DNA from 4 places in the Bradyrhizobium sp. IC3195 genome. Region 4 is predicted to be linked to each of the others. Evidence: predicted binding sites of a transcription regulator. Region 4 holds the regulator's gene; each other region holds the start of a gene.
What was found. Region 4 encodes LexA, which represses DNA repair genes until DNA is damaged. Its sites were predicted from a motif close to TGTTCNNNNTGTGTTCNG; they were not measured.
Positions count from the first base shown of each region.

Region 1: a site for LexA is predicted at 5,132-5,149, ahead of I6F09_RS10455 (DUF3072 domain-containing protein). Genes of this name have one in related genera too.
Region 2: a site for LexA is predicted at 1,908-1,925, ahead of I6F09_RS31550 (single-stranded DNA-binding protein). Genes of this name have one in related genera too.
Region 3: a site for LexA is predicted at 3,879-3,896, ahead of I6F09_RS12545 (putative DNA modification/repair radical SAM protein). Genes of this name have one in related genera too.

Region 1 is NZ_JADYVG010000004.1:23,697-30,958, forward strand. It holds gene I6F09_RS10425 (EAL domain-containing protein) at 1-925, shown strand, start outside; gene I6F09_RS10430 (hypothetical protein) at 1,027-1,239, shown strand; gene I6F09_RS10435 (universal stress protein) at 1,258-2,094, opposite strand; gene I6F09_RS10440 (Do family serine endopeptidase) at 2,300-3,853, shown strand; gene I6F09_RS10445 (hypothetical protein) at 4,124-4,486, shown strand; gene I6F09_RS10450 (DUF6496 domain-containing protein) at 4,493-4,810, opposite strand; gene I6F09_RS10455 (DUF3072 domain-containing protein) at 4,901-5,095, opposite strand; gene I6F09_RS10460 (hypothetical protein) at 5,211-5,432, shown strand; gene I6F09_RS10465 (hypothetical protein) at 5,529-5,771, opposite strand; gene I6F09_RS10470 (hypothetical protein) at 5,867-6,124, opposite strand; gene I6F09_RS10475 (hypothetical protein) at 6,265-6,486, shown strand; gene I6F09_RS10480 (HWE histidine kinase domain-containing protein) at 6,483-7,262, opposite strand, start outside.
Region 2 is NZ_JADYVG010000024.1:51,827-59,088, reverse strand. It holds gene gyrA (DNA gyrase subunit A) at 1-899, opposite strand, end outside; gene I6F09_RS31550 (single-stranded DNA-binding protein) at 1,259-1,753, opposite strand; gene I6F09_RS31545 (outer membrane beta-barrel protein) at 2,191-2,973, shown strand; gene I6F09_RS31540 (outer membrane protein) at 3,213-3,902, shown strand; gene I6F09_RS31535 (outer membrane beta-barrel protein) at 4,135-4,890, shown strand; gene uvrA (excinuclease ABC subunit UvrA) at 5,165-7,262, shown strand, end outside.
Region 3 is NZ_JADYVG010000004.1:481,225-488,486, forward strand. It holds partial or broken gene I6F09_RS12535 (M20 aminoacylase family protein) at 1-1,015, shown strand, start outside; gene I6F09_RS12540 (UdgX family uracil-DNA binding protein) at 1,121-2,563, opposite strand; gene I6F09_RS12545 (putative DNA modification/repair radical SAM protein) at 2,563-3,798, opposite strand; gene I6F09_RS12550 (DNA repair protein) at 3,961-4,749, shown strand; gene I6F09_RS12555 (DNA polymerase Y family protein) at 4,646-6,241, shown strand; gene I6F09_RS12560 (error-prone DNA polymerase) at 6,238-7,262, shown strand, end outside.
Region 4 is NZ_JADYVG010000009.1:55,057-62,318, forward strand. It holds gene glp (gephyrin-like molybdotransferase Glp) at 1-665, shown strand, start outside; gene lexA (transcriptional repressor LexA) at 842-1,543, shown strand; gene I6F09_RS18995 (hypothetical protein) at 1,929-2,363, shown strand; gene I6F09_RS19000 (GAF domain-containing protein) at 2,581-3,522, shown strand; gene I6F09_RS19005 (ComEC/Rec2 family competence protein) at 3,529-5,808, opposite strand; gene I6F09_RS19010 (SgcJ/EcaC family oxidoreductase) at 5,931-6,317, opposite strand; gene I6F09_RS19015 (glutamine--tRNA ligase/YqeY domain fusion protein) at 6,335-7,262, opposite strand, start outside.

The DNA.
Region 1 (7,262 bases), on a different contig from region 4:
CGACTCGGCTCTCTACCGCGCCAAGCGCGAGGGCAGGAGCCGGGTCCGCTGCTTCGAATCCGAGATGGACCAGGAGCTGCGCGATCGCAGGCTGTTGCAGCACGACCTGCGGCAGGCGCTGGAGCAGAACCAGCTCCTCGTCTATTTCCAGCCGCAGGCGCGGGTGGATGGCGAGGTCATCGGCTTCGAGGCGCTGCTGCGATGGAATCACCCGACGCGGGGCTTCGTGCCGCCGGACCAGTTCATTCCGCTCGCCGAGGAGAACGGGCTGATCGTCGACATCGGTGAATGGGTGCTGCGCGAGGCGTGCCGCGAGGCGGCATCCTGGCCGCGGCCGTTGCAGGTCGCGGTCAATCTGTCGCCGGTCCAATTCCAGGCGGGCGATCTCGAGCGCTCGATCCACCAGATCCTGTTGGAGACGGGGCTGACGCCGACGCGGCTCGAGGTCGAGATCACCGAGGGCGTGCTGATCGGCGATTTCACCCGCGCGCTCAACCTGCTGCGGCGGCTGAAGGCGCTCGGCATCCGCATCGCCATGGATGATTTCGGCACCGGCTATTCCTCGCTGTCCTATCTGCAGTCGTTCCCGTTCGACAAGATCAAGATCGACCGCAGTTTCATCTCCAACCTGGAGGCGACGCCGCAATCGGCCGAGATTGTCCGCGCCGTCCTGAGCCTGGCGCACGCGCTGAAGATCCCGGTCATTGCCGAGGGGGTGGAGACGGAAGCCCAACGTGCCTTCTTGGCCCGCGAGGCCTGCGAGGAGATGCAAGGCTATCTCGTCGGCCGTCCCGACTTGATCGAGCGTTATCTCGACCTGGTGGGCGTCGCCGTGGAGCGCCCCGCCTCTACGCCTAGCATTGGGCACAGAGTTCCGAGCGGACGTTTGGAACTAAAATCCTTACCGGCACTTCTCGAAAATTAACTTGGTTCAGGCGCGTTGAGCGCGCAGCAAATGTTTTGCATAAACGCCATCGGCCTGACGCAAATCAGGGCAATAAGCCGGTGAACGCGAGGGAGGGTCTCATGGAGAACGTACGTCGCTACCGGGCGCTGGCGTCCCTCTGCCGTCAGCAGGCGGCCTACCGGCCGCTCCAGAACTGGGAACTCCTCGGCCAGGCCGAACATTTCGAACATCTTGCCGAAATCGAGCTCAAGGCGCATTTCGACGCGTGCAATGTGCATCGCGACAAGGACGCCGCCGCGCCGGCGACTTGGGAGGCTCCCGTCGCGGCGTGACGGCGCCAGGCCGGCTCATCAATGCGACATCAGCGTCGGGACCGTCATGGCTTCCAGCATGGCGCGGGTGACGCCCCCGAGAAAGCGTTCCTGCAACCGCGAATGGCCGTAGCCGCCCATCACCAGGAGATCGAGACTCTCGTCGGCCGCCAGCGACAGGATCGTCGGCTGAATGTCGGCGCGCGTGGCGGTCAGGCTGACTGTGCGGGTCGATAATCCGCGCCGGCCCAGATGTCTGGCCAGACCGCTCGCTGAGGCTTCGCCGGAGACCGCCTCGGTCTCGTTCACCGTGATGATCACGATCTCGGCGGCGCGCGCCAGGAACGTCGTTGCGTCGCGCACGGCGCGGGCAGCGAGGCGGCTACCATCCCAGCAGATGCCGATCCGGTTCGCCTTGAAGGCTCCGCGGAAAGTGTAGGGCAGGAACAGCACCGGGCCGCCCGCGCGGAACAGGATCTCGCTCGGCATGTCGTTGTCGAACGAGCCTTGCGCCGGATCGGGCTGGAGCACGACGCTGAGGTCGTGCAGCCGTGCCATCTCGCCGAGCGAGCCGGCGGCATCTGCCGGGATCGCGCCGAGTGCGTGGCAGGTATAGGCGATGCCGGCGTTCGCCGCCTCGCTCTTGAATACCGCGAGCGCCGCCTCGGCCCGCTCCACGGCGCGCTCGCGCTCCAGCTCGAACACGGCCGCCACCGCCGCGCCGCCTTCCATGACGTAAGCCGTACTGGTGGCGACATAGCCGACCGCGACCGCGTCGAGATGCGCGTTGAGCTTCGCCGCGAGCGAGACCGAGCCCTCGATCGCGGGACGCATGGGACGTTCGGTGGGAATGTGGACGAGAATGTCTTTGTACATGGCGCGCCTCCGCTGAGCATCATCCGATGGTCGCAGTTTTTCACTGCGCGAAGGCGGCGCGTTGAGCTGTATCAAACGTCCGGATTGCCTGCTGCGACCGCTCATCCATTCTTTGCCGAGATTTAATCGGACGGACGGGACGCCGTAAGGTGGCAGCGACCATGTTGCGGGCAAGGCGACACCTGCTCAACATGGACATTTCGACATGAACGATCGCGTCAATTCCGACATCACCACGTCTCGCAAGATCTTGCGGCCGCGGCGGCTCGCGCTGCTCGGCACCGTGGCCGCGCTGGGCGTGGCCGCCCTGGCAGTTGCGCCAGGCGCCTCGCCGTACGGCATCAACTCCTTGATTGCGCCGGCTCAGGCGGCCGAAGCCGCCGCGACGCCGCCCGGCTTCGGCGATCTCGTCAGCAGGGTCAAACCCGCTGTGATCTCGGTGCGGGTCAAAATCGATCAGGACAACGACAAGAGCGCGATGCTGCAGCAGAACCGGATGGATTCGGACGAGGACACGCCGTTCGACCAGTTCTCGCGACAGTTCGGTTTCCGCTTTCCGGGCGGCGCGAACGGCATGCCGCGCCAGCGCCACCAGATGATCACGGGCGAAGGCTCCGGCTTTTTCATCTCCGCCGACGGCTATGCCGTGACCAACAATCACGTCGTCGATCGCGCCGAGTCCGTGCAGGTGACGATGGACGACGGCACGACCTACACCGCGAAAGTGGTCGGCACCGATCCGAAGACCGATCTCGCGCTGATCAAGGTCGACGGCAAGAAGGACTTTCCGTTCGTCAAGTTCTCCGACCAGAAGCCGCGCATTGGCGACTGGGTGGTCGCGGTCGGCAATCCCTTCGGTCTTGGCGGCACCGTGACCGCGGGCATCGTCTCGGCCAGCGGCCGCGACATCGGCAACGGTCCCTATGACGACTTCATCCAGATCGACGCGCCGATCAACAAGGGCAATTCCGGCGGCCCGGCCTTCGACATGAACGGCAACGTGATCGGCGTGAACACTGCGATCTTCTCGCCCTCGGGCGGCTCGGTCGGAATCGGCTTCGATATCCCGGCCTCGACCGCCAAGCTCGTCGTCGCGCAATTGAAGGACAAGGGCGCGGTCACCCGGGGCTGGCTCGGCGTGCAGGTGCAGCCGGTGACATCGGATATTGCCGACAGCCTCGGGCTCAAGGAGGCGCGCGGCGCGATCGTCGACAATCCGCAGGATGGCAGCCCGGCGGCGAAGGCCGGCATCCAGGCGGGCGATGTCATCACCGCCGTCAACGGCACCACGATCAAGGACTCCCGCGACCTCGCCCGCACCATCGCCGGCTTGACGCCGGGCACGTCCGTGAAGCTCGATGTCTTCCGCAAGGGCGACAGCAAGACGGTGACGCTGGCGCTCGGCGAGTTGCCGAACGAGCGGCAGGCCAAGGGCAATGGCAGTGGCAATGCCGACGAGGGCAGCGGACAGCCGGGTGCCGGCACGCCGCGCCTCGGCCTCAGCCTGGCGCCCGCCGGTGACGTTCAGGGCGCAGGCCAGAACGGCGTCGTCGTCACCGAGGTTGATCCGCAAGGCCCGGCCGCGCAACGCGGCATCCGGACCGGCGACGTCATCCTCAATGTCGGCGGCAAGGCTGTCAGCAATGTCGGCGAGGTGCGCTCCGAGCTGGCGCAGGCCAAATCGTCGGGCAAGCGCAGCGTGCTGCTTCAGGTCAGAAGCGCGGAGGCCACCCGCTTCGTTGCGGTGCCACTCGCATAACGTCAACTCGACCCTTACCAATCCAGGAAGGCGGCCTTCGGGCCGCCTTTTGCACACACGTCACGTCCGCACCAGGCCGGTCACATTCTCGTTAACGGTAGGGATGATGACCTGGTGCGTCCGAAAAAGCCGTGTTCGCTGATCACACTCGCAAGGGCGCCTCGGTGCTCTGCGCCAACGTCGCCGCTGAGAGGGGTTGCAAGCGTGGAACTTCGAGCCTCCCGGCGCTTTGTGGAACTCGCCGGTGGTTCACAAGTGATCGGTGCCGACATGGATCGATTGAAGCTCTCGCTCAGGAGTGCGCTGCTCGTGGCGCCATTGGTGCTCTCGGGGGGAAACGCGCTCGGGCGCGACGACGGCCGCTACGCGAATTCTCCTCTGAAGCCATGGTTCGACAGTTTGCGCAGCCATCTCGGTCCGTGCTGCTCGGACGCGGACGGTTTCGCCCTTGCCGATCTCGACTGGGAGTCGCACAACGGGCGCTACCGTGTCCGCATCGACGGACAGTGGATCGATGTGCCGGATGAGGCCGTCATCACCGAGCCCAACCGGGCCGGCCGCACGATGGTGTGGCCGGTCAAGACTGCGTTCGGGATTTCGATCCGCTGCTTCATGCCGGGGAGCATGATCTGAGGCGGGTCAGCGCGACCGCTTGGATTTGCGCTTCGATGATTTCTTGTTCGACGATTTCTTGGACGACGTCCCGGACGTTTTCTTGGATGCTTTCTTGGACGTCTTCTTGGCGCTCTTGCGCTTCGAAGCCTTCTTCGGGACCTTCTTGCCCTTCTTGCGTGCCTTCGACAGTCCGATCGCGATGGCCTGCTTGCGGTTCTTGACGCGGCCGCCGCGCCCGCCACGGCCGCTCTTCGCGGTGCCCTTCTTGTAACGCCGCATCTCGGTGGCGACATCGCTTCCCGAGCTGCGTGAGTAGCGGCGCTTTTTTGCCTTGCGTGCCATGCATATTCTCCCTCGGCGGGGAGAACCATTCTGCACAGCCATGGTTCCGGGAGCGTGGAACGGCGCATGCCTAAAGCGCGATGCGATGCTCTAGAAGGAGTTTGCCAGCTCGATCTCCGCTTCCAGCACCTGGATGCGCCGGGCGGCCTCGCTGAAGGACAGATCCCGCGCATATTGGCCGGGCTGGTAGGCCTCTTCGCTGAGCCGCTTCAGCTTGAGACCCTGCGCCCGCGTCATCTGCTCGCCCAGGAAAAATCTGGCGTCGTATTTACCTTGAACCTGCATCTGGCGTCTCCGTCCTGAAATCGTGACTTGACTATATGTTCTTATTTTGTTCTAACAAGGCATGGACAACAGAATTAATGAAATTCGACGTAAAATCAGAGCCTTGAGGCTTGAGATGGCCGACGTCGAGGCGTCGGTGCGCGACCTCGTCAAGCGCGATCACGACTGCACGGAGAGAGCCCTGGCGCAGATGGACTTGCGCCGGAAGATCAATCTCTTGATCGCCGAATGGAAGGCTGCCGGCGGCAGCGACGTACTGCCGAACGTCCGCGACCGGGTGCGGCTTCGTGCCGTGAAGACAGGCGGCAACTCCGCGCGCGCAGCCGAGCGCCGCTGAGATCCTTGGCGCCGTATACTGAAGGCCGAGCGCCGAACCAAAGATAGAAGACAAAGGGCTCCGCAATGCGGAGCCCTTCATGATTCCAGGGAGCGCCTATTTGGTGTCGGTCATGCCGCCCTTGTTGGTCATGGTGCCGCCCTGATCAGAGCCGGGACCGGCGCCGCCTTGGCCGGACGGATCAGCGCCCTTGGAGGACTTGGTGTTGGCGCCGGTGGTCTGTGCCGACGACATCGAGGATCCATGCTTAGTCTTGTGCGATTTGGCCTGGGCGGCAAACGGCGCGGCGGCAAGGCCGGTTGCCAATATTACGGCGAGAGCGAGCTTGGTCGTCTTCATGCGGGGAAACTCCCTGAGTTAAATTGACGCAGGCACAAACCGCGCGTCGCGGCAGGGAGTTCCCGGCGAAGTATCTTCCGTGCGTCACCCACGCTTCAAGTTTGCTTGTCCTCGGCCAGGATGAACACGGCGCCGGTGAGCGTCGCGCCGATCGCGAAGGTCGTCACCAAGGTGAGGGCGAAGACCATCGCGGCCTGGCTTCCGCCATTGTTCAGCAGGTTGGCGACGGCTGGATTGGACAGGACGAGCGTGAGGCTGAAAATGAGGCCGAGCGCTGCGCCCATCATTGCATGCGTCATCAGCTTGATAAGGCCGCTGGCAGAGATCAGCTCAGACGACTTCTTGGTGCGCATGGGACGGCATCCCGAACTGCCACGCCAACGCGCATGTGATCGCCGGGTTCCGTTCCGCTGAAGGAATTGTTACCGCCCGTTTCATCCGGCGTTCATGCCGGGCTTGCCAAGATGGGCGCCAGCAAAACGGGAACATCGATATGGGTAAGGTCGTCTTTCTTTACCGCTCGCTGGCCTATCGCAACGCGGCCGCGGACATCCTGCGCAAGGCGCGCAAGCTTCCGCTTGGCGCGGAGCGGAGCGCGGCCCGCCGCTACGCGAGGGCGCTGCGCGATCTCGCCCGAACGGAAGCCTGGCTCGAGGGGCGCGTCGCGCGCGAACCGCGCACGGCGCAGCGCATGACCAGCGCAGCGTCAGGTTAACCGGATGCGCGTTGCAATTCGGCAGCGCCGGCGGTGTCGAACTTGCTTGGTGCAGCCGCCGCGGTCTTGCGTGTCAACGGCACCTCAAGACGGCACAGCAGGCCCTCGGCGCGCCAATCGAACTGCGCCTGTCCGCCAAGCTGGGACTCGATGCTCGCAAGCAGGCTTCGCGTGCCGAAGCCGCGCGATTTCGGGGTCTTGACCAGGGGACCGCCGGATTCCTCCCAGCTCAGCGTGAGCAGCTCCTCGTCGACCTGCCAATCGATCGCGAGCCGCCCCGCTCGCGTGGATAGCGCGCCGTACTTTGCCGAGTTAGTGAAGAGCTCGTGCAGTGCGAGCGCCAGCGTCTGGGCCGTCGCCGGCAGCAACTGAACTTCGGGCCCTGCCAATTTGATCTGGTCGCCCAGCGAGTAGGGCGCAAGCTCCTCGTCGATCAGCCTGGAGAGCTCGGCGCCCTGCCAGCTCGACAGCGACAGGATGGTGTGCACGCGCGCCAGCGCATTGATGCGCCCCTCGACGGCGTTGACATAGGCCTTGACCTCGTCGGCCCGGGTGAGGCGCACGATCGACTGCGCCAGCGCCAGCGCGTTCTTCGCGCGATGATCGACTTCCCGCGCCAGCAGGTTCTGCCGCTCCTCGGCGCGCTTGCGCTCGGTGATGTCGACGGTCACGCCGCTGACGCGCACCACGCGCCCGCTCTCGTCCGTGGTTGCGGCCGCCGTGCCGACGCACCAGCGCACCTCGCCGTCGGGCCGGATGATGCGGAACTCCGTCTC
Region 2 (7,262 bases), on a different contig from region 4:
TCGGAGATGCCTTCGATCTTCTTTTCCTTGTAGAGCTCGGCGATGCGCTCGACCATCGTCGCCTTGTTCACCTGATACGGGATCTCGGTGATGACGATCGCCTCGCGTTCTTTCCGGAGCGTCTCGAAGGTGACCTTGCCGCGCATCACGATGGAGCCGCGGCCGAGATGATAGGCGCTGCGGATGCCCTGGCGTCCGAGAATGATGCCGCCGGTCGGGAAATCAGGCCCCGGGATGATGGCGTTGAGCTCGTCGATCGTCAGCGCCGGATTGTCGATCAGCGCGACGCAGGCGTCGATCACCTCGCCGAGATTGTGCGGCGGGATGTTGGTGGCCATGCCGACCGCGATGCCACCGGCGCCGTTGACCAGGAGGTTCGGGAACCGGGCGGGCAGCACCACCGGCTCCCTTTCGGAGCCGTCGTAATTGTCCTGGAAGTCGACCGTATCGTCGTCGATGTCCTCGAGCAGCTTCAGCGCGATCTTGGTCAGGCGCGACTCGGTGTAGCGCATCGCCGCCGGGGGATCGCCGTCGACCGAGCCGAAATTGCCCTGCCCGTCGATCAAGGGCGCGCGCATCGAGAAGTCCTGCGCCATGCGCACCAAGGCGTCGTAGATCGCCTGGTCGCCATGCGGGTGGTACTTACCCATGACCTCGCCGACGGCACCGGCGGACTTCTTGTGCTTCTTATCCGGGGTATCGCCGCGATTGTTCATCGCGAACAGGATGCGGCGATGGACCGGCTTCAACCCGTCGCGGGCATCGGGCAGCGCACGCGCCACGATCACGCTCATGGCGTAATCGAGGTAGGACTTCTTCATCTCCTCGTAGATCGAAACGGGGCGAATGTCCGAGGGGTGCGCCGGCTGGTCGCCGGGCTTGTTATCGTCGTCAGCCAAGGGGGAATCCGGTGAGGGTTTGTCTGGGAATCATATAGCGCATCCGGGGTCGGATAACCACCCTGACCGCCCTCGGAAAGTCCTTTTTCCGCTTATTCTTCCAATAACTTACGGCTTCGGAACAGCGCCCTGCACGCCCTCGGAATCGGTCCTTCATGAACGCCCGCAACGCCGGCCTGAACACGCGTCAAGGGGCCTCCGGTCAGCCCGTTTTGCCCGGCTTGATACGAATCTCACCCCACACATGAAGCGGGCCCGGAAAATCCGAGCCTGTTCAGTCAATTAGGAATGTCTCCTGACGGGGAGGCGCAAGCGGCGCCAAGGTTGCCGCCGCATCTCCGTCGAGTAATCCCGCCCTCTCAGAACGGGATATCGTCGTCCATGTCGCTGTTGCGGCCGCCGCCGGCGGCAACGGGACGGCGCGGCGCGCTGCTGACGGGTCCGGAGGAGCCGAAGTCGCCGCCCGGCTCGTCGCCGAAGCTGCCACCTCCGCCGCCGCCACCGCGGCCGTCCAGCATCGTCAGCGTTGAGTTGAAGCCCTGCAGCACGACCTCGGTCGAGTATTTCTCGACGCCGCTCTGGTCGGTGTACTTGCGGGTCTGGAGCGCGCCTTCGATGTAAACCTTTGCGCCCTTCTTCAGATACTGTTCGACGATCTTGCAAAGCGGCTCAGAGAAGATCACGACGCGATGCCACTCGGTCTTCTCCTTGCGCTCGCCGGTGTTCTTGTCGCGCCAGGTCTCCGAGGTCGCGATGCTCAAATTCGCGATCGGCCGCCCGTCCTGGGTGCGGCGGATTTCGGGATCCTTGCCGAGATTTCCAACCAGAATGACCTTGTTGACGCTTCCCGCCATCGCCGCTCTCCACTCCGAATGCCACTGAATTTCAAAAGGGCGAATCCGCTGCCCGCGTTCCTCTGCGCCCGCTAGGGCGACCCTATACGCTTGCGGGCACCGATCAGCCTGCCACCCCCAAGGTTATCCCCACATATAGCATCGCGCGCACGTTTGTTCCAGATTTGTTCTTCATCATGGGCGGGCAGACATTTTCCCGCGTGCCGCGAAAAACGCCAGCCCCGAATGGAACCTTTTCGAGTTCCCTTGAATAGGAAAAAACTCTTAACATTCATCAAGATGGAACCTGTCAATAGTCCGGCGAGTGTGGCTTTCCGGAGACGGACTCTGCCCTTTCCTTAGGCTACCTTTGCCTTGGAATTGATTCATATGGGTGTCGCGTCTGATCAGCCGCTTCGGGGACTTTCATGAAGCGGACGAAACTTGGGGAGACTGCAATGAATAAGATTCTTTTCGGCGTAATCAGTGCAATGGCATTGGGGCTGTCGGCTCCGGCAAGCGCGGCGGATATGGCTGCGCGTCCCTACACCAAGGCTCCGGCCCCGGCGGTCGCCGCGGTTTACGACTGGAGCGGCTTCTACATCGGCGTCAACGGCGGCGGCGGCACGAGCCGCAAGTGCTGGGACTTCGTGACCCCGGTCACGGGCGTTCTGGTGGCTGAAGGCTGTCACGATGCGACCGGCGGCACGGTCGGTGGTCAGATCGGCTACCGCTGGCAGTCGGCCAATTGGGTGTTCGGCCTCGAGGGCCAGGGCAACTGGGCTGACTTCTCGGGGGACAACGTCAGCCTCCTCTTCCCTGGAAGCGCTTTGGTCACCGGTGATCGTAACCGCTCTCACATCGATGCTTTTGGCCTGATCACGGGCCAGGTCGGTTATGCCTGGAACAACGTGCTGCTCTATGTGAAGGGCGGCGCCGCCGTAGTCGGGGACAAGTACGACGTCTATGCCGCGCCTGGCACGCCTGGCGCCGGCACGCTGCTGGCGTCGGCTCGCGAGACCCGCTGGGGCGGCACCGTTGGCGCCGGCCTGGAATTCGGATTTGCTCCGAACTGGACACTCGGCGTCGAGTACAACCACATCTTCCTCGGCGACCGTACGATCGCCTTCACGACGCCTGCGGGCGTTGCCTTCGGGAGCGATCGCATCAGTCAGGACGTCGACATGGGTCTAGTCCGCCTGAATTATCGCTTCGGCGGCCCGTTGGTCGCGAGGTACTGATATCCCTCTCATTTCGCGAGCAAATGGAAGGGCCGGCCCTGCGCCGGCCCTTCTTTTTTTCGGCACATGCCTGGACGTAAATAAGTCAGTAACCATCACCTTTTGGACTGTTGTGGCTTTTCGGAGACACAACTTGCGGCTTTGGTGGTGTAAAGACGGCGTCAGTTGGGCCGTTTGAGTCCGCTGCCCTTCCGCCACGGAAGGCAACAACAGAAACTGGGACTGGGATTAAGTTGAAAATGAAGAAGGTTTTGTTGGCTTCGGCCTGTGTATTCGCTCTCGCGGCCCCCGCTTCGGCTGCTGATCTGGCAGCCCGCCCCTACACCAAGGCGCCTGCGCCTGTTGCCTCGGTCTACAACTGGACCGGCTTCTACCTCGGTATCGTCGGCGGCGGCGCATGGGAAGCCTCTTCGGGCGACCCGAAGATGCAGGGTGGCTTCGTCGGCGGCACTGCCGGCTACAATTGGCAGACCGGCAACGTCGTGTTCGGCATTGAGGCTGACGGCGCGTGGGCTGATGTCAGCGCTTCAGCCACTGGCGCCGTTTTCGTTCCTGGCGTCGGCGTGGTTGCGGCGACGGCAAGCTCGAAGACCGACGCGATGGGCACCGTGCGTGGCCGCATCGGCTGGGCCGTCAACAACGTGCTGCTCTACGGCACCGGTGGTTACGCTTGGATCGACAACAAGCTCAGCTTCACCGCGCTGGGCGCGACCATCTCCGAGAGCAAGTTCCACTCGGGATGGACCGTCGGTGCTGGCGTCGAGGCGTTCTTCGCTCCGAACTGGTCGGTCAAGGGCGAGTACCTCTATCGCAGCCTCGGCGGCGAGACCTACTTCTCGGGCGCCGTGCCCACCGGCACGCTCAACTTCCACACCGTGCAGGTCGGCGTGAACTATCACTTCGGCGGCCCGGTCGTCGCCAAGTACTGATCTAAAGTACTGATAGCGCGACGTCACATCGTCACGAAAGGCCGGCCTCGCGCCGGCCTTTTTGTTTGTTGCGGCCGCCCGTTCGCTCGCGCTTTTCGAAGGGGTGTGGCCGCTGGGTGACACAACCTCTGGCTTCAATGGTGTAAAAGCAATGACGTTGCTTGAGTCATAAGGTCCGCTGCTCTTCCGCTCTCCGGAAGACCGGAATGAGAAATGGAAGTGGGGAATGGATATGAAGAAGCTTTTGCTGGCTTCGGCCAGCTTGTTCGCACTCAGCGCGTTGGCACCGGCCTCGGCGGCCGATTTGGCAGCCCGCCCCTACACCAAGGCTCCGGTGGCACCGATCGCGGTGTACAACTGGAGCGGTTTCTACCTCGGCGCCAACGCCGGCGGTGGCTGGAGCCGCAACTGTTGGGATCTCACCAGTGTCGGCCCCTTCGTGGTCGCTCCGGCGGTGGCCGAAGGTTGTCACAATGCGACCGGCGCACTCGTCGGCGGCCAGATCGGTTATCGCTGGCAGTCCGCCAACTGGGTATTCGGTCTCGAAGCCCAGGGCGACTGGGCTGACCTGAAGGGTTCGAACATCAGCTCGCCTGCCGCGCTCGCGCCGCTGGTGAACGAGACCAGGATCGACGCCATTGGCCTCTTCACTGGCCAGGTCGGTTATGCCTGGAACAACGTGCTTTGGTACGTGAAGGGCGGCGCTGCCGTCACTCACAACAAGTACACTGGCAGTTTTGGCGGCATTACGCTCGACACCGCGAACGAAACGCGCTGGGGCGGTACCGTCGGGACCGGCATAGAATTCGGCTTCGCCCCGAACTGGTCGGTCGCTGTCGAATACAACCACCTGTTCATGGGCAGGCACAACGAGACCTTCACCTTCCTCGGCGTGACCACTCGCACCGACAGCATCAAGCAGGACGTGGACATGGCTACCGTTCGACTCAACTACACCTTCGGTGGCCCGGTGGTCGCGAAGTACTGATCACGATCGACGTCACATCGTCACGAAAGGCCGGCCTCGCGCCGGCCTTTTTGTTTTGGCTGGGTGCTCCGGGAGCGGTTCCGCGCGTTCCTGCTGCCAGATCCCGCCAGCACGCCAACAATCCGTTGACGATTCGCAAGTCCCACTGGAAATCCGCCGCCGTTCTTCCTACGTTCGCTGCCATACCCATCGGCGCCGATCCCGGTTCCGGGCGCAGCGCGCCTTTTTTGTTGGCGCGATCGCGCACCTTTGGGCTTCCTTGAGGGCAACTCGGATGGATGAAGTGATCAAGGCGAAGCGCCAACAACAGAACGCGGGCTCCAGCCTGCGCGCAATTACGATCCGCGGCGCGCGCGAGCACAACCTCAAGAATATCGACGTCGAGATTCCCCGCGACAAGCTGGTGGTGTTCACCGGGCTATCCGGCTCCGGCAAATCCTCGCTCGCCTTCGACACCATCTATGCCGAGGGCCAGCGCCGCTACGTCGAATCGCTGTCGGCCTATGCCCGCCAGTTCCTGGAGATGATGCAGAAGCCCGACGTCGACCAGATCGACGGCCTGTCGCCGGCGATCTCGATCGAGCAGAAGACGACGTCGAAGAACCCGCGCTCGACCGTCGGCACCGTCACCGAGATCTACGACTACATGCGCCTGCTCTGGGCCCGCGTCGGCGTGCCCTATTCGCCGGCCACGGGCCTGCCGATCGAGAGCCAGACCGTCTCGCAGATGGTCGACCGCGTGCTGGCGCTGCCCGAGGGCACCCGCCTCTATCTGCTCGCCCCCGTCGTGCGAGGCCGCAAGGGCGAGTACAGGAAGGAGCTCGCCGAATGGCTCAAGAAGGGCTTTCAGCGCGTCAAGATCGACGGTACCTTCCATGAGCTGGCGGAAGCCCCTAGCCTCGACAAGAAATTCCCGCACGACATCGACGTGGTGGTCGATCGCATCGTGGTGCGTGCCGATATCGGCCAGCGCCTCGCCGAGAGCTTTGAGACCGCGCTGAAGCTCGCCGAAGGCCTTGCCGTCGTCGAGTTCGCCGATGCGCCCGCGGCGGCTGCGCCTGCGGAGGAAAAGAAGAAGACCGCGAAAATCCACGACAAGAGCGGGCCCGAGCGCATCCTGTTCTCGGAAAAGTTCGCCTGCCCGGTCTCCGGCTTCACCATCCCCGAGATCGAGCCGCGCCTGTTCTCCTTCAACAATCCCTACGGCGCCTGCCCCGCCTGCGGCGGCCTCGGCGTCGAGCAGCATGTCGACGAAGACCTCGTCATCCCCGAGAAGGATCTGACGCTGCGCAAGGGCGCGATCGCGCCCTGGGCCAAGTCGTCGTCGCCCTATTACGTGCAGACGCTGACCGCGCTCGGCAAGCATTACAAGTTCACGCTCGACACCAAGTGGAAGGATCTGCCGAAGAAGACGCAAAACGCGATTCTCTACGGCTCGGGCGAGGACGAGATCAAGTTCTCCTACGAGGACGGGGTGCGCTCCTACGACACCAAGAAGCCGTTCGAAGGCGTCATCACCAACATCAACCGCCGCTACCGCGAGACCGAGAGCGAGTGGGCCCGCGAGGAGCTGGCGAAATATTTCCACGACGTCCCCTGCGAGGGCTGCAAGGGCTTTCGGCTCAAGCCCGAGGCGCTCTGCGTCAAGGTCGGCGGCAAGCATATCGGCGAAATCTCGGAGCTGTCCGTGAAGGGCGCCGGCGCATGGTTCGAGACCGTGCCGGAGGCGCTGAACGCGCAGCAGAACGAGATCGCGGGCCGCATCCTGAAGGAGATCCGCGAGCGCCTCACCTTCCTGCTCGACGTCGGCCTCAATTATCTGACGCTGTCCCGCTCCTCCGGCACGCTGTCCGGCGGCGAGAGCCAGCGCATCCGCCTCGCCTCGCAGATCGGCTCGGGGCTCACAGGCGTGCTCTACGTGCTGGACGAGCCTTCGATCGGCCTGCACCAGCGCGACAACGCCCGCCTGCTCGATACGCTGAAGCGGCTGCGCGACCTCGGCAACACCGTGGTCGTGGTCGAGCATGATGAGGACGCCATCCGCCTTGCGGACTATGTGCTCGACATCGGCCCCGGCGCCGGCATGCATGGCGGCAACATCGTCGCCGAAGGCACGCCCGCCGAGATCATGCGCAACCCGAAATCGCTGACCGGCAAGTACCTCACCGGCGAGCTCGAGGTCGAGGTGCCGGAGCGGCGTCCGCCGAATCACCGCCGCACCATCAAGGTGGTGAATGCGCGAGGCAATAACCTCAAGAACGTCACGGCGGAAATTCCGCTCGGCCTGTTTACCTGCGTCACCGGCGTCTCCGGCGGCGGCAAGTCGACGCTGCTGATCGATACGCTCTACCGCGCCATCGCCCGCAAGCTGA
Region 3 (7,262 bases), on a different contig from region 4:
GTCTCGGCCAGACCGGCGTCGTCGGCGTAATCAAGGGCAACAAGCCAACCGGCGAGGGGCTCAAGGTGATCGGCATGCGTGCCGACATGGACGCGCTGCCGGTCGAGGAGCAGACCAATCTGCCTTACGCCTCCAAGATCCCCGGCAAGATGCACGCCTGCGGCCATGACGGCCACACCGCGATGCTGCTCGGCGCGGCCCGCTATCTCGCCGAGACGCGCAATTTCGCCGGCGATGCCGTGGTGATCTTCCAGCCCGCCGAGGAGGGTGGCGCCGGCGGCGCGGCCATGGTCAAGGACGGCCTGATGGAGCGGTTCGGCATCGAACAGGTCTATGGCATGCACAACGGCCCGGGCATCCCGGTCGGCTCGTTCGCGATCAGGCCAGGCCCCATCATGGCGGCGACCGACGAGGTCGACATCATGATCGAGGGCGTCGGCGGCCACGCCGCGCGTCCACACAAATGCATCGATTCCGTGCTGGTCGGCGCGCAGGTGATCACGGCCCTGCAGTCGATCGTCTCGCGCAGCGTCGATCCCCTGGAATCGGCGGTCGTATCGATTGCGAATTCCACGCCGGCAACGCCCGCAATGTCATTCCGCAGACTGCGACCCTGAGAGGCACTATCCGCACGCTGTCGCCGGAGGTGCGCAAGCTGGTCGAGAAGCGCGTACATGAAGTCGTGGCGGGCATGGCGCAGATCACCGGCGCCAAGATCGAGCTGCACTACAAGCGCAATTATCCGGTCGTGAACAATCATGCGGCGGAGACCGAGGTGGCACGGCGCATCGCCACGCAGGTCGCGGGCGAGGCCCATGTCCACGAGATGGCGCCGCTGATGGGCGGCGAGGATTTCGCCTACATGCTGGAAGCGCGGCCCGGCGCCTTCATCTTCTGCGGCAACGGCGACAGCGCCGGCCTGCATCATCCCGCCTACAATTTCAACGACGAGGCGATCGTCTACGGCACGTCCTATTGGGTGAAGCTGGTCGAGGAGCAGCTCGCGGCGTCGTAGGACCGGGTCCGAAGCACAGATGAAAGGGCCCGTGCATTCCACAGGCACTTGTCTATTTGAGAGATCGGATCGTCAACAACGGCGTGAAGCCACTTCCCGCTGTATTCACGCAGCCCGTGCGGCCTTCTTCTGCAGGCCGGCGGCGATCTTCAGATCCTCGACGAAGCGCCGATATTCCAGAACCTTGGCTTCGGGATCCGGCAGCCGCAGCAGATAGGACGGATGCACCGTCACGAGCGCTTTGCGGCCTTCGGGAAGATCGATCAACCGGCCGCGGTTCTTCCCGATGGGGGTGATCTTGCCGAACACGCTTTGCGCGGCGGTGGCGCCCATCGCCACGATGAGATCCGGTTGGATTGTCGAAACTTCCCGCTCATACCATTGCCGGCACGCCCGGATTTCAGGTGTGTTCGGCTTCTGGTGCAGGCGGATCTTTCCGCGCGGCACGAATTTGAAGTGCTTCACCGCGTTGGTGACATAGACCTTCTTGCGGTCGACGCCGGCCTCCTCCAGTGCGCGATCGAGCATTTGCCCGGCCGGGCCGACGAAGGGATGGCCGGCGAGGTCTTCCTTGTCGCCGGGCTGCTCGCCGACCAGCATGATGTTGGCATTCTCAGGCCCTTCGCCGAACACGGTCTGTGTCGCGTCCTTGTAGAGATGGCAGGCGCGGCAATGCGCGGCCTCCTCGCGGAGCGTTTCGAGATCGTCGGCAGTTGACTTGCGTTTCATCGGAGCCTCCGGCCGCTTCTGAGGCTTGTGCGGATCGGTTGCGGCATTGGCGATCATGGCGCCGGTCATGCGCTCGGCGTCCTCGATCAAGGGCTTAATGATCGAAGCCTCGGGCAGGTTCCTCCAATACTTCTTCGGCATCTCGGCCTGCATCGCCTTCACCTTGAGCCGGGCCGGATTGAAGATGCTGGCATAGTAGCGCCGCCAGGTTTCCTCGAGCCGGTCTTCGCCCGGCGCCTCGCTCTTGCTGACGCCCGGCGTGAACGAGAGCGCATGGCCGTCCCAATGCGCGCAGAGGTCCGGCGTCAGGATCGACCAGGGCATGTCGGAAAAGCGCTTGGCAAAGAAGGGCGCGGCGAGCTCGACGACGTGATGCTCCGGCTCGAACCAGGCGACGTAATGCGCCTCGCGTTCCCGGCCGATCTCGCGGAAGCGCACGAAGGCATGCATCTTGTGCTCGTCGCGATAGACCGCTTTCGCCATGGCCGTGACAAGCGCGACATCGGGGTCGGTCGCGACCTCAATGAGATCGTGATTGTCCTTCAGCCGGAACAGCAGGCGATAGAGGATCGCAAAGCGCTCGCCGTCGCGATGCAGGATCGCCGCCTTGGCGAGCTCGACGAATTTGCCTGGTACGTTGAAGGTGCCCTCGTTCATCTCGAGGATCGGAGAGGGCGCGGGCGGTGCGAACAAGTCCGCTTCGCGGCCCTGCACGGTCCAGGTGACCGCGCCGGGCGGCACGTGATGGAGCACGAGGCTGCGCGCGGCTTTGCGCCAGCCGTCGAAATCGGTTTCGGTGTCGAGCATGATGTACTGCATCAGAAGCCAAATCCCAGTTGCGTTGCTTTCGGCTTGAACCGTTCGATCAACCCGGCGGCATCGAGACGATGCGGTGAGGGACGGTGATCGCTGAGGACGATGAACGGCAGCGCCTTGTTGCGGGGCACATGCAGCCGCGCGAGATCGGCGAGGCGGATCGTGGTGGTGCGCCGCGTTGCGAGGATGCGTTCGACCGTCCTGGTGCCGAAGCCCGGAACGCGCAGCAGCTCCTCGCGGCTGGCGCGGTTGACGTCGAGCGGGAAGCGGTCGCGGTGGCGCAGCGCCCAGGCCAGCTTGGGATCGATGTCGAGCGGCAGCATCGCGCTGTCGTCGACGATCTCGCCGACATCGAAGCCGTAGAACCGCATCAGCCAGTCGGCCTGGTAGAGCCGGTGCTCGCGCAGCAGCGGCGGCGCGCGCAGGGGCAGCGCGCGGCTGGCATCGGGGATCGGGCTGAAGGCGGAGTAATAGACGCGCCGCAGCCGGTAGGCGCCGTAGAGATTGGCGCTGGTGTGGAGAATGGTGTGATCGGAGGCGCTATCTGCGCCGACGATCATCTGCGTACTTTGTCCGGCGGGCGCGAAGCGCTGCGGTTTGGCCTTCGTCTTGGCGCTGCGGCTCTCCTCGGCCTCGTCCAGCTTCAGCCGCAGCCTGCCCATGGTGCGGCGGATCGCCCGCACGTCCTTCTCCGGCGCGAATTGCTGCAGGCTCGTCTCCTCAGGCATCTCGATGTTGATCGAAAGACGATCGGCATATTTGCCGGCCTCGGCGATCAGCGCGTCGTCGGCCTCGGGAATGGTCTTCAGATGGATGTAGCCGCGGAAATGATGCTCCTCGCGCAGTTTTCGCGCGACGCTCACCACTTGCTCCATCGTGTAATCAGGGCTGCGGATGATGCCGGAGGAGAGGAACAGGCCCTCGATGTAATTGCGCCGGTAGAAGTCGAGCGTGAGCTTGACCAATTCGTCGATGGTGAAGCGGGCGCGTGGGACATTCGAGGAGGCGCGGTTGACGCAATAAAGGCAATCGTAATTGCAGGCGTTGGTCAGCAGCACCTTGAGCAGGGAGATGCAGCGTCCGTCCGGCGCGTAGGAATGGCAGATGCCCATGCCCGGCGCGGTCGAGCCCATGCCCTTGCCGTCGCTGGAATCCCGCTTCTCGGTACCGCTGGAGGCGCAGGATGCGTCGTATTTGGCGGCATCCGCCAGAATCTCCAGCTTGCGTTGTACGTCCATGTTTGAATCTCTTTGATTCCGCTCATGAATCTTTGGATGCGCCAATTCGATTGACTCTGCCGGCGCCGTTAGCTTTATATTAGAACATATCATGAACAAATGAGCCAGCCGCTGGTTCTCTTTTTGAGAGCCATCGGCAATCACCTCTGAGGAGCGGCGAGCATGAGCGGCGCACGTATGAGCGCGCTTGCGATCCTGCGCGGCCAGATCGAGCGCATCGAGACGGCGGAAGTCGTGCATCCGCGCGATCGCATCGTACTCGGCCATGGCGCGGCCGACGCCGCGCTGAAGGGCGGGCTCGCGCGCGCGGCGATCCACGAGGTGTTTTGCGAGGGGCGACAGGGCGCGGCCGCGACGGGGTTTGTCATGGGCCTTGCGGGACGCGTGAGCGCACGCCGGCCGCTATTGTGGGTGCGGCAGGATTTTTCGGAGCTCGAAACCGGCGCGCTGTCGATGAGCGGGCTATCCGAGCTCGGCCTCGATCCGCGCTGTGTGGTGATGGTGCGCGCCGCCGATGTCGAGAGCGCGCTACGCACCTCGGCCGACGCGCTCGCCTGCGATGCGCTGGGCGCCGTCGTGCTCGAGCTCTGGGGCGAGACCAGGCAGTTCGATCTGGTGGCGAGCCGCAAGCTGACGCTGGCCGCGCAAGGCTCGGGCGTGACCGGCCTCTTGCTGCGGATGGCCGCGCAGCCGCTGCCCTCGACCGCGGAGACACGATGGATGCTGCGTGCGGCGCATTCGCCGCCGGACTCGATGTGGAGTGCCTGGGGCGCGCCGGTGTTCGATGCCGAGCTCTTGCGCAATCGTCATGGCCCCTGCGGCCGGTGGATCATGGAATGGAATTGTGATGAGTGCCAGTTCAGTGAACCCTCGACGTATCCTCAGCCTGTGGCTGCCGCGCCTGCCCATCGACAGGATCCAGCGGTTCCTTGGCAGCGCCGGGCTGGGTAAAACCAACCATGAGCCGAGCATTGTCGTCATCAAGGACAACAATGCGCTGGTGATCCATGCGCTGGACGAGGCCGCCGAGCGCCTCGGCCTGTATATCGGCCAACCGCTGGCCAATGCGAGGGCGATGTGCCCGGACTTGCGTGTGTTCGACGCCGATACCGTGGCCGATGCGAAGACGCTCAGCGATATCGCCGATTGGTGTGACCGCTTCACGCCGTTGGTGGCGCTCGATCCGCCGCACGGGCTGTTCCTGGACATCACCGGCTGTGCGCATTTGTTCGGCGGCGAGGCCGCGCTGTTGAGGACATTGGTCCGGGCGCTCGACCGGCAAGGCTTTGCCGTCAGCGCGGCGATCGCGGGCACCTCGGTCTGCGCCCGCACGCTGACGCGGCAGGTATCCGGCACCATTGTGGCCGATGGCGGCGAGGCGGAGGCGATCAGGTCGTTTCCAGTCTCCGCGCTCGGTGCGGGTGAAGCCATCACCACCGGCCTGCGCCGTGCCGGGCTGAAGACCATCGGCGACGTCGCCTCGCGCAGCGCCTCCGAGATCACGGCGCGGTTCGGCGCGCGCTTCTCCACGCTGCTCGCCCATGCGCTGGGGCAGGGTGATGCGCCGATCAGCCCGCGCAAACCGCTGCCCGATTACATCGTCGAGAAGCGCTTTGCCGAGCCGATCGCGACCGACACCATGATCGCGATGACGCTGTCGCGGCTCGCCGACACGTTGATCGCGTCCATGGAGAAGCAGGGCAAAGGCGCGCGGCGGCTTGAAGCGGCGTTCTTCCGCACCGATGGTGTGGTGCGTACGATTACGGTCGAGACCGGGCGTCCGGTGACGCGAAGCGCCGTGGTCGACCGCTTGTTCCGCGAGCGGCTCGATGCCCTCGCCGATCCCCTCGATCCCGGTTTCGGCTTCGACATGGTGCGATTGTCGGCGAGCCGCACCGAGATCGTGGTGCAGGAGCAGCGCGATCTCGATGCCCATGTCCACGACAATGACGAACTCGCGGCGCTGATCGACCGCATCGCCGCGCGGATCGGCGGCAGGCGTGTCGTCGTGCACCTGCCGCAGGATACGCACATCCCCGAAAGCGCGGTGCTGGCCGCATCGGCGCAGCATCATCTCGCTGCTGCCATGCAGGCCGAATGGCCGGCGCGCGTCGCGAGCGAGCCGCCGCTGCGTCCCTTGCGGCTGTTCGACAAGCCGGAGCCGATCAAGGTGCCGTTCGCGACCGTGCCAGACGGTCCGCCGCATCAATTCACCTGGCGGCGCGCGCTGCATGCGGTGGTGCGGGTAGAGGGGCCCGAGCGCATCGCGATGGAATGGTGGCGGCAGGACGGCAAGCAGCTGACGCGGGATTATTTCCGCATCGAGGATGCCGAAGGCCTGCGCTTCTGGATCTTTCGCGACGGTCTCTATGAAGGCGAGGTGTTCGACGGTGACGGCAAGCCGGCGTCTCCCGGCTGGTATGTGCACGGTCTCTTCGCATGAATACCCTTAGCTATGCCGAGATCGGCATCACCACAAACTTCTCCTTTCTGCGCGGCGGCTCGGATCCGCGCGCCTATGTGCATCAGGCGAGCAAGCTCGGGATTCCCGCGATCGGCATTGCCGACCACAACACGCTTGCCGGCGTGGTGCGCGCCTACCAGGAGCTTGACAATGACGAGGTGCTGCACAAGCCGAAACTGTTGATCGGCGCTCGCATCGTCTTCATTGACGGCACGCCCGACATCCTGGTCTATCCACGCGATCGCGCGGCCTATGGCCGGCTGTGCCAGCTCCTCACGAGGGGCAAGCGTGGCGATGACATCACGCGGATCGAAAAGGGCGAGTGTCATCTCAGGCTTGACGATCTCCTGGAATTCTCGGAAGGCCAGCTCCTGGTGTTGACGCTGCCGCATCGTCTCGAGCCGGCGCAGGCGCTGGATGTCCTCGCAAAGCTGAAGGCGAGCCGTGCCGAGGGCGTGTGGCTGGCGGCGAGCCTGCTCTATCGCGGCGACGACAAGCGTCGCCTCTTGCGGCTCGATGACCTCGCCGCAAAGGCAAAGGTGCCGCTGCTCGCGACCAATGAGGTGCTGTATCACGATCCCGGCCGCCGTCCGCTTCAGGACGTGCTGACCTGCATCCGGGAAAAGACCACGATCGAGGCGATTGGGCGGAAGTTAGAGGCCAATGCCGAGCGCTTCCTGAAGACGCCGCGTGAAATGGCGCGGCTGTTCCGCGATTTTCCCGAGGCGATTGCGCAGACCATGCGCTTTGCGGACGCAATCGAGTTCTCGCTCGATCAGCTGAAGTATCAATATCCCGACGAGCCGGTACCGCCGGGCAAGACCGCGCAGGGGCATCTGGAGGACCTGACCTGGGCGGGCGTCGACAAATATTTCGGCGGCAAGATCGACGACAAGCTGCGCGCGACCCTGAAGAAGGAGCTCGCGCTGCTCGCCGAGCTGAAATACGCGCATTACTTTCTCACCGTGCACGATATCGTCCACTACGCGCGCAGCCAGAA
Region 4 (7,262 bases):
ACGAGCTCGTGATGCCGGGCACCACGCCTGGTCGCGGCCAGATCGTCTATTCCAACGGCTATGCCCTGCATGCGCTCGCCCGCAGCGAGGGCGCCGAGACCATCGACCTCGGAATTGCCGCCGATACACTGGAGGCGACGTCCGCCGGCATCCGCCGCGCGCGCGAGAGCGGCGCCGACATCCTGATCACGACCGGCGGTGCCTCGGTCGGCGACCACGACCTGGTCCAGCAGGCGCTCAAGGGCGAAGGCATCGCGATGGCGTTCTGGAAGATCGCGATCCGGCCGGGCAAGCCGATGATGCACGGTCGGATAGGCGCGATGCGCGTGATTGGCCTGCCCGGCAATCCCGTGTCGTCCTACGTGTGCGCCTTCCTGTTCATGGTCCCCTTGATTCGCGCCCTGTCGGGCCGTTCAGCGATTCATCATCGGCGCGAGCGCGCCGTGCTGGGCCGCGATCTCGCCGCCAACGACCAGCGCGAGGACTATCTGCGCGCGCGGCTGGAGGAGCGCGACGACGGCACGCGCGTCGCCCTTCCGGTCAGCCATCAGGACTCCTCCCTTCTTGCGAATCTCGCTGCGGCACAGGTACTTCTGGTGCGCGCACCGTTCGCGCCGAAGGCCGAGGCCGGCACGCCTTGCGAGGTGCTCCGGCTGCCCGTCTGAGCCGCCCAGCCACACGCATTCCGCGAGCTTGGCCGCGTTCACCATAAATTAAGCAGTTGCGGAACACATATCGAACATATAGTGTCCGTTCATGATTTGTTTCGAGGATGTAGCGGCTTAGTGCCGGCTTCATCGTGTCGGAATCGAACGACATCAACCGGGGGACTTTGGTCGAGATGTTGACGCGCAAACAATACGAGCTTCTGCGGTTCATCAGCGAACGTCTGAAGGAAAGCGGCGTGCCGCCGTCCTTCGACGAGATGAAGGATGCGCTCGACCTGCGCTCGAAGTCAGGCATCCATCGCCTGATCACTGCGCTCGAGGAGCGCGGCTTCATTCGCCGCCTGCCCAACCGTGCCCGTGCCATCGAGGTGATCAAGCTGCCCGAGCTCCAGGCCGCCGCCGGCAATCGCCGTGGCTTCACCCCGAGCGTGATCGAGGGCAATCTCGGCAAGGTGCGCGCGAGCTCCAGCCCGCCCGCGGACGAGGGCGAGCGCCCCGTCGCGGTGCCCGTGATGGGCCGCATCGCCGCCGGCACGCCGATCGAGGCGCTGCAGACCCGCAGCCATACCATCAGCGTGCCGCCGGACATGCTCGGCTCGGGCGAGCACTACGCGCTCGAAGTGCGCGGCGATTCGATGGTCGAGGCCGGCATCCTCGACGGCGACATGGCGCTGATCCAGCGCAACGAGACCGCAAATACCGGCGACATCGTGGTGGCATTGATCGACGACGAGGAGGCCACGCTCAAGCGCTTCCGCCGCCGCGGCGCCTCGATCGCGCTCGAGCCCGCCAATGCCGCCTACGAGGTCCGCATTCTTCCGCCGAACCGCGTGAAGATCCAGGGCAAGCTGATCGGGCTTTACCGGAAGTACTGATACGGGAAACATCAAGCGCCGCGCGCGTTTCGATCGGCATCGGCGATCCAGGATCGGAGCGGATACTTGTCCGCTCCGGCTGGACGGTTTCTCTGGTTCTGCGCCGGCTGTCCGGTCCATCTTCCCGCGCGACATTCCCCCGCGCAGGCGCGCAGCCATTTCTGCTTCGCCGGTAGAGTTGTGCCGGCAGTGCTGATAGCTCCGGCCGAATGCAAGGACGCGAGGTTTGTTCCTATCGAATCCGGGAAAGATAATGTGATCGCGCGCTGCGGACGCGAGCCGCAGATTTGCCCATAACCGAGCAGAGCGTTGTATGCTTCCACTCTGATAGAGGCCTGCGCCTCGAAAGAGACGCGGGTCGCTATCCCAGCATGAGGAGCACCCGATGTGTGACTACAGCCTGCATGCCGTCGCGACGCGCCCCGCCGAAGTCGGCGAGACGATCGTCACGACAACCTTCCGCGGCACCTCGACGCGCGGTTTCGCTTCCGAAGCCGATCCCTCCGTCGCGGTCTGTCTGCTGCCGGGGACGGAGCTCGCTTTCGCCGACAATGTCCGCTACGACAACCGCTGGATCTGGACGCGCACCGTGAACTCTCGCGTCGGCAAGTTCGGCAAGATCGACCCGCACATTCCCGATCGCCATCATGACGCGATCGAATTCCCCGACGGCAAATACGTGCTGGTGACGCAGCTCGTCGAAGGTCAGCGCGCGACCGTGCTGCAATTGCCGGTGACGCAGCCAGCCCCCGAGCGCGAGCACAAGCCGCAGATCGTCGCCGACACGCGGCCCACGATCACGCGCCTGCCGATCGGCTGACGCCCTTCGGCCGACAGGCCGAGCCCGGGATTGAAATTGCCGTCGCCGGCCGAGGCCGGCGAGCCCGGTAAGTTTGTGTTTCAGGACATTCGATCGGCGAGCCCACCGCCGCGCCTCGTCGTCGCACGAAGTTTGGGCCGTGCTGCCCGCATTTTGAACGTCCGCTCCGCAGCCAAATGACCGATGCTGTCGTGGTTTGAGGCGGCGGACACGCTCGATGAAGACCTTCATTCGCGTCGTTGAACTTTGGGTACCCGACCGGACGCGCATGCGGCTGGAATTCGGCGGCGGCCTCTACGACGATGGGCTGTCCGCGTTCAAAGCCGTCAGCGAAGAGCTGCACTTCGGATATGACGAGGGACTTCCAGGCAAGGCCTGGGCCTGTGGCCACCCCGTCATCCTCACGAAATTCGCCAACTCCTATTTCAAGCGGACCGATCAGGCCGCTGCGGCCGGCCTCACCTGCGGCGTGGCGGTGCCGGTGTTCGCGGGCGAATTCCTGCAAGCCGTGCTGGTGCTGTTCTGCGGCGACGACGAGGCGCATGTCGGCGCGATCGAACTCTGGCACAACGATCCTGATCTCTCGCATGAGATGGGGCTCGTCGATGGCTATTACGGCACCGCGGACATGTTCGAATTCAACTCCCGCCACACCAGATTTCCGCGCGGCTTCGGCCTGCCCGGACGCACCTGGAAGGCGGGCCTGCCGCTGATCATCAAGGACTTGCACGACGCCAAGAGTTTCCTGCGCTGGGAGGACGCCGCCAAGGTCGGGATCAATCTCGGCGTCGGCGTGCCCTACCGAACCGGTACCGACCAGACCTGGGTTCTGACATTCCTCTCCGCGCAGGCAACGCCGATTGCACGACGCTTCGAGATCTGGGTCCCGAACGAGGGCCGTTCGGCGCTGGTCTTTCGCGCCGGCGATTGCAGCGCGCAGACCGACCTCGCCGCACGCTATGCGGCGCAGTCCATCGCCAGGGGCGAAGGCAGCATCGGCGGCGCCTGGGCCGCCGGCATGCCCGCGCTCAACGACGATCTCACCTCTGACGGCTCGATCGCCGGCTCCGAAGCCTGCGCAGCCGGGCTGAGCCGAATGGTGGCCCTGCCGGTTATCGGCAACGGAAGGCTTGACGCCGTGCTGGCCTGGTATTTGTGATCCGCGTCAATCGTCGGCCTGCAAGTCGGCCTCCGATGGCGTTGCGTCCCGGTTGCGGGGCACGGCCGCCTTCGGCACGAGGCTGCCGTCGAAATCCCCCTCGCCGGCGCCGGCCGGCAGCCAGGGACGGCTTGCTCCCCTCGTCCTCACCGCCTGCACCGAAAAGCCCTCGCCGCGTCTCGTCAGAGCCAGTGCGCCCTGACTGGCAAGACGCGCCCGATCGACCACCATCGCCGCGCAATCGGGTGGCGCAGGCCGCGCCGTCACCACCAGCGCGGCGCGGCTGCAATCATCGGCCAGCGCGTCGATACGCGTCGCCAACGCGATCAGTCGTCCGTCCGCGAGCGGCGCCACGCAGCCGGACTCGTCACACGACACCCCGCTCGCCAACGAGGCGTTGCCGGCATCGCGCGGATCGGCATCGGCAGCCAACCACTCCTTCAGCAGGAAGCTGTCCTTGCTGGCGCGGATCACCTGCAAGCGCCCATCCCCGCCCCGGACCGCGACGCTCGCGCCATCCCCGGCAATCAGGATATCGGGCTGCCGCACCGACAGTCCCCAGAGGATCGCTGCCAGCAGCACCAGGGCGCCGGACCAGCGCAAGGGCGTGCGCAACAGGCCCATCACGATGAGCCCGAGGCTCGCTGCGATCAGCGGCGCGATCCCGAAGGCGGGAATGCGGCCGACGGCGCCCGGCAGGGCCGCCACCCAGCGCGCGACCAGGACCATCCACTCGATGCCGATCCCCATCAACCACCAGAACACGCCGTCGAGCCCGAAGGGCGCCGCGAGCAGCCCCAACAGCCCGGCCGGCATCACCAGCGCCGAGACCACCGGCATGGCGCCGAGATTGGCGAGCACGCCGTATGGGGTCACGCGATGGAAGTGGAAGGCGGCGTATGGCGTGGTCGCGAGCCCCGCGATCAGCGAGGCCAGGAACAGCATCGCGATTTCCCGGCCGCCCCACAACGCGATCCGCGCAGTCGCGGAATGATCGGGCGATGCGAGCAGGTTCGGCATGCCGATCTGCACCAGCGCCACCAGCCCGAGCGTTGCCGCAAACGACATCTGGAAGCTTGGATGCACCAACGCCTCCGGCGCGACCGCAAGCACGATCAGCGCGGCAACCGCCAGCGTGCGGAAGGTGATGGCGCGGCGGTCGACCATCACTGCGATCAGCACCACCGCCGTCATGAAGAACGATCTTTGCGTTGCAACCTCCGCGCCCGACAGCAACAGGTAGAACGCGGCCGCGACCAGCGCCGCGGCGGCCGACCATTTCTTGATGGCAGAGCCGGCCGCCAGCCCCGGGATCAAGGCCAGCAGCGCGCGCACCGCGAAGAAGACGACGCCGGCGACGACCGCCATGTGATAGCCGGAGATCGACAGCACATGGCCGAGTCCCGAGACGAACATGGCATCGTTCACAGGCGCGGTGATCGCATCGCGCCGCCCCGTGAGCAGCGCCGTCGCGATCGCGCGGTTATCGCCTTCGAGCGTTGCGCGGATGCGCGCATCGATCGCATCGCGCAGGCCCTGCATGAAGGCCGCGTAGCGCAGCCGCAGGCCGCCAGCATCCGGCGGCGTGGACGCCGTGATCGCGCCCATCACGAAGCCGGAGGCGCCGATGCCCTGGAAGAACATGTCGCGCGAGAAATCATAGCTGCCGGGGCGCACCGGCGAGATCGGCGGGAGCAGCCGCGCCTTCAGCTGCACGAAGCTGCCAACCTCAGGCGCCGTGCCCTTGCGCACCGAGAGGCGGACGCGCTCGAGCTTGACGTCGCTGCGCTGCGCCTCCATCGCGCTGACGCGCAGCACGAAGCGGTCGGTGCGCTCGCGGATGTCGCGCGCTTCCACGAAGCCCGACAGCGACACCGAATAGAGCGGTTTTGCCAAAACGGTGTGCGCGATACGCGCGGTCTTCCAGGTCGCCACGGCAAAACCAGCCGCGACCGCCGCGAGCATGATGGCGGGCGCAAACAGCCGGCTCCGCCGGAGCAGCACCGCGCCGAGCATCAGCGCGATGGCTGTGGCGGCAACCACCCACAGCACCGGCTCATGATCGGCGGCGAAATAAAGCGCAATGCCGCCGCCGAAGGCGACCGGCACCCACGGCAACAGCCGGCCAGGCCCGGCCTCGCCCCGAGCCCATTGGCGCAGCGTCTCGATGATCGCCGGCCAGATGCCAAAGCCCGCCGGCGCAAAACCGCCGGCCGGGGTAGCGCGGCCGACCGGCCACGTCCCGGCAACTCCCTGGGACCGTCCTGGCCGGCCCGGCTCCGCCATTCCCCTGCACCTTACGATACGCGACGGCTGCGGAGGCTACCGGACCGTGCGGCTGCGCGAATAGCGGTACGGATCGGGAACAGGCGAAGACCGCCCTACTTTCTCCGGGCTGGCGCCCGTTGCTAGATCAGCGGCGCCTGCGACGAGGCGTGGTGATTGACGATCTTCCAGCCGCCGTCCTCGCGGATGATGACCCAGCTCATCTTGACGACGAGATCATCCCGCTCGCCCGCGAGACCGAACGTGATGGTCGCGGCCATGTTGATCAGATCAGGGCCGGCCTGCGCGGCGTGCACATCGGAGAACGCGGCGCTTGGCCTGCGCCAGCGCGGCAGGCCGTTGAAGTATTCGGCGACGCCGTCCCGGCCGCGATAGAGCTTCGGGTTGGAGCCGAAGAAGAATGCGTCCTTCGCATAGAGCGAGGACAGCGCGGCCGCATCGAGCGTCGCGAAGCCGGCGCACCATTTCGCGATGATGGCGGAAACGATGGCGTCGGCCTCGCTGCTCATGTCCTGCTCAGCCCTTCTCAACCCTTGGCGACTTCCTTCGCGAACGTGTCGCGCAGACCGATCGTGCGCGAGAACACCGGCTTGCCGGGCGTCGAGTCCTTGTCACGCACGAAATAGCCCTGGCGCTCGAACTGCATCGGCTCGGTCGAATTGCTCTCCGCAACGGACGCCTCGACCCGCGCATCGGCGAGGATCTCCAGCGAGTTCGGGTTGAGATCGGTCGCGAAGTTCGAGGCATCCGGGCTCGGATTGGCGAACAGCTGGTTGTAGATGCGGATCTCCGCCGGCTTGGAGGCCGCCGCCGGCAGCCAGTGCATGGTCGCCTTGACCTTGCGGCCGTCGGGCGCGTTGCCACCCTTGGTCGCGGGATCATAGGTGCAGCGCAGCTCCACCACCTCACCCTTGTCGTTCTTGATCACGCCGGTACACTTGACGAAATAGGCATAGCGCAGCCGCACCTCGTTGCCAGGCGACAGGCGGAAGAACTTCTTCGGCGGGTTCTCCATGAAGTCGTCCTGCTCGATATAGAGCTCACGGCCGAACGTGATCTTCCGCGTGCCGGCCGAGGGATCGTCGGGATGATTGATCGCCTCGAGCTCCTCGGTCTGCCCTTCCGGATAATTCTCGATCACCACCTTGAGCGGCTTCAAGACCGCCATGCGCCGCTGCGCCGTGCGGTTCAGCTCCTCGCGGATGCAGAACTCCAGCATGCCGACATCGACCACGCTGTTGGCTTTGGCGACGCCGATGCGCTTGACGAACTCGCGAAGTGCAGCCGGCGGCACGCCGCGGCGACGCATGCCCGCCATGGTCGGCATGCGCGGATCGTCCCAGCCCGCGACATGGCCGTCGCGGACGAGCTGGGTCAGCACGCGCTTGGACAGCAGCGTATAGGTGAGATTCAGCCGCGCGAATTCGTACTGATGCGGCTGTGAGGGCACCGGC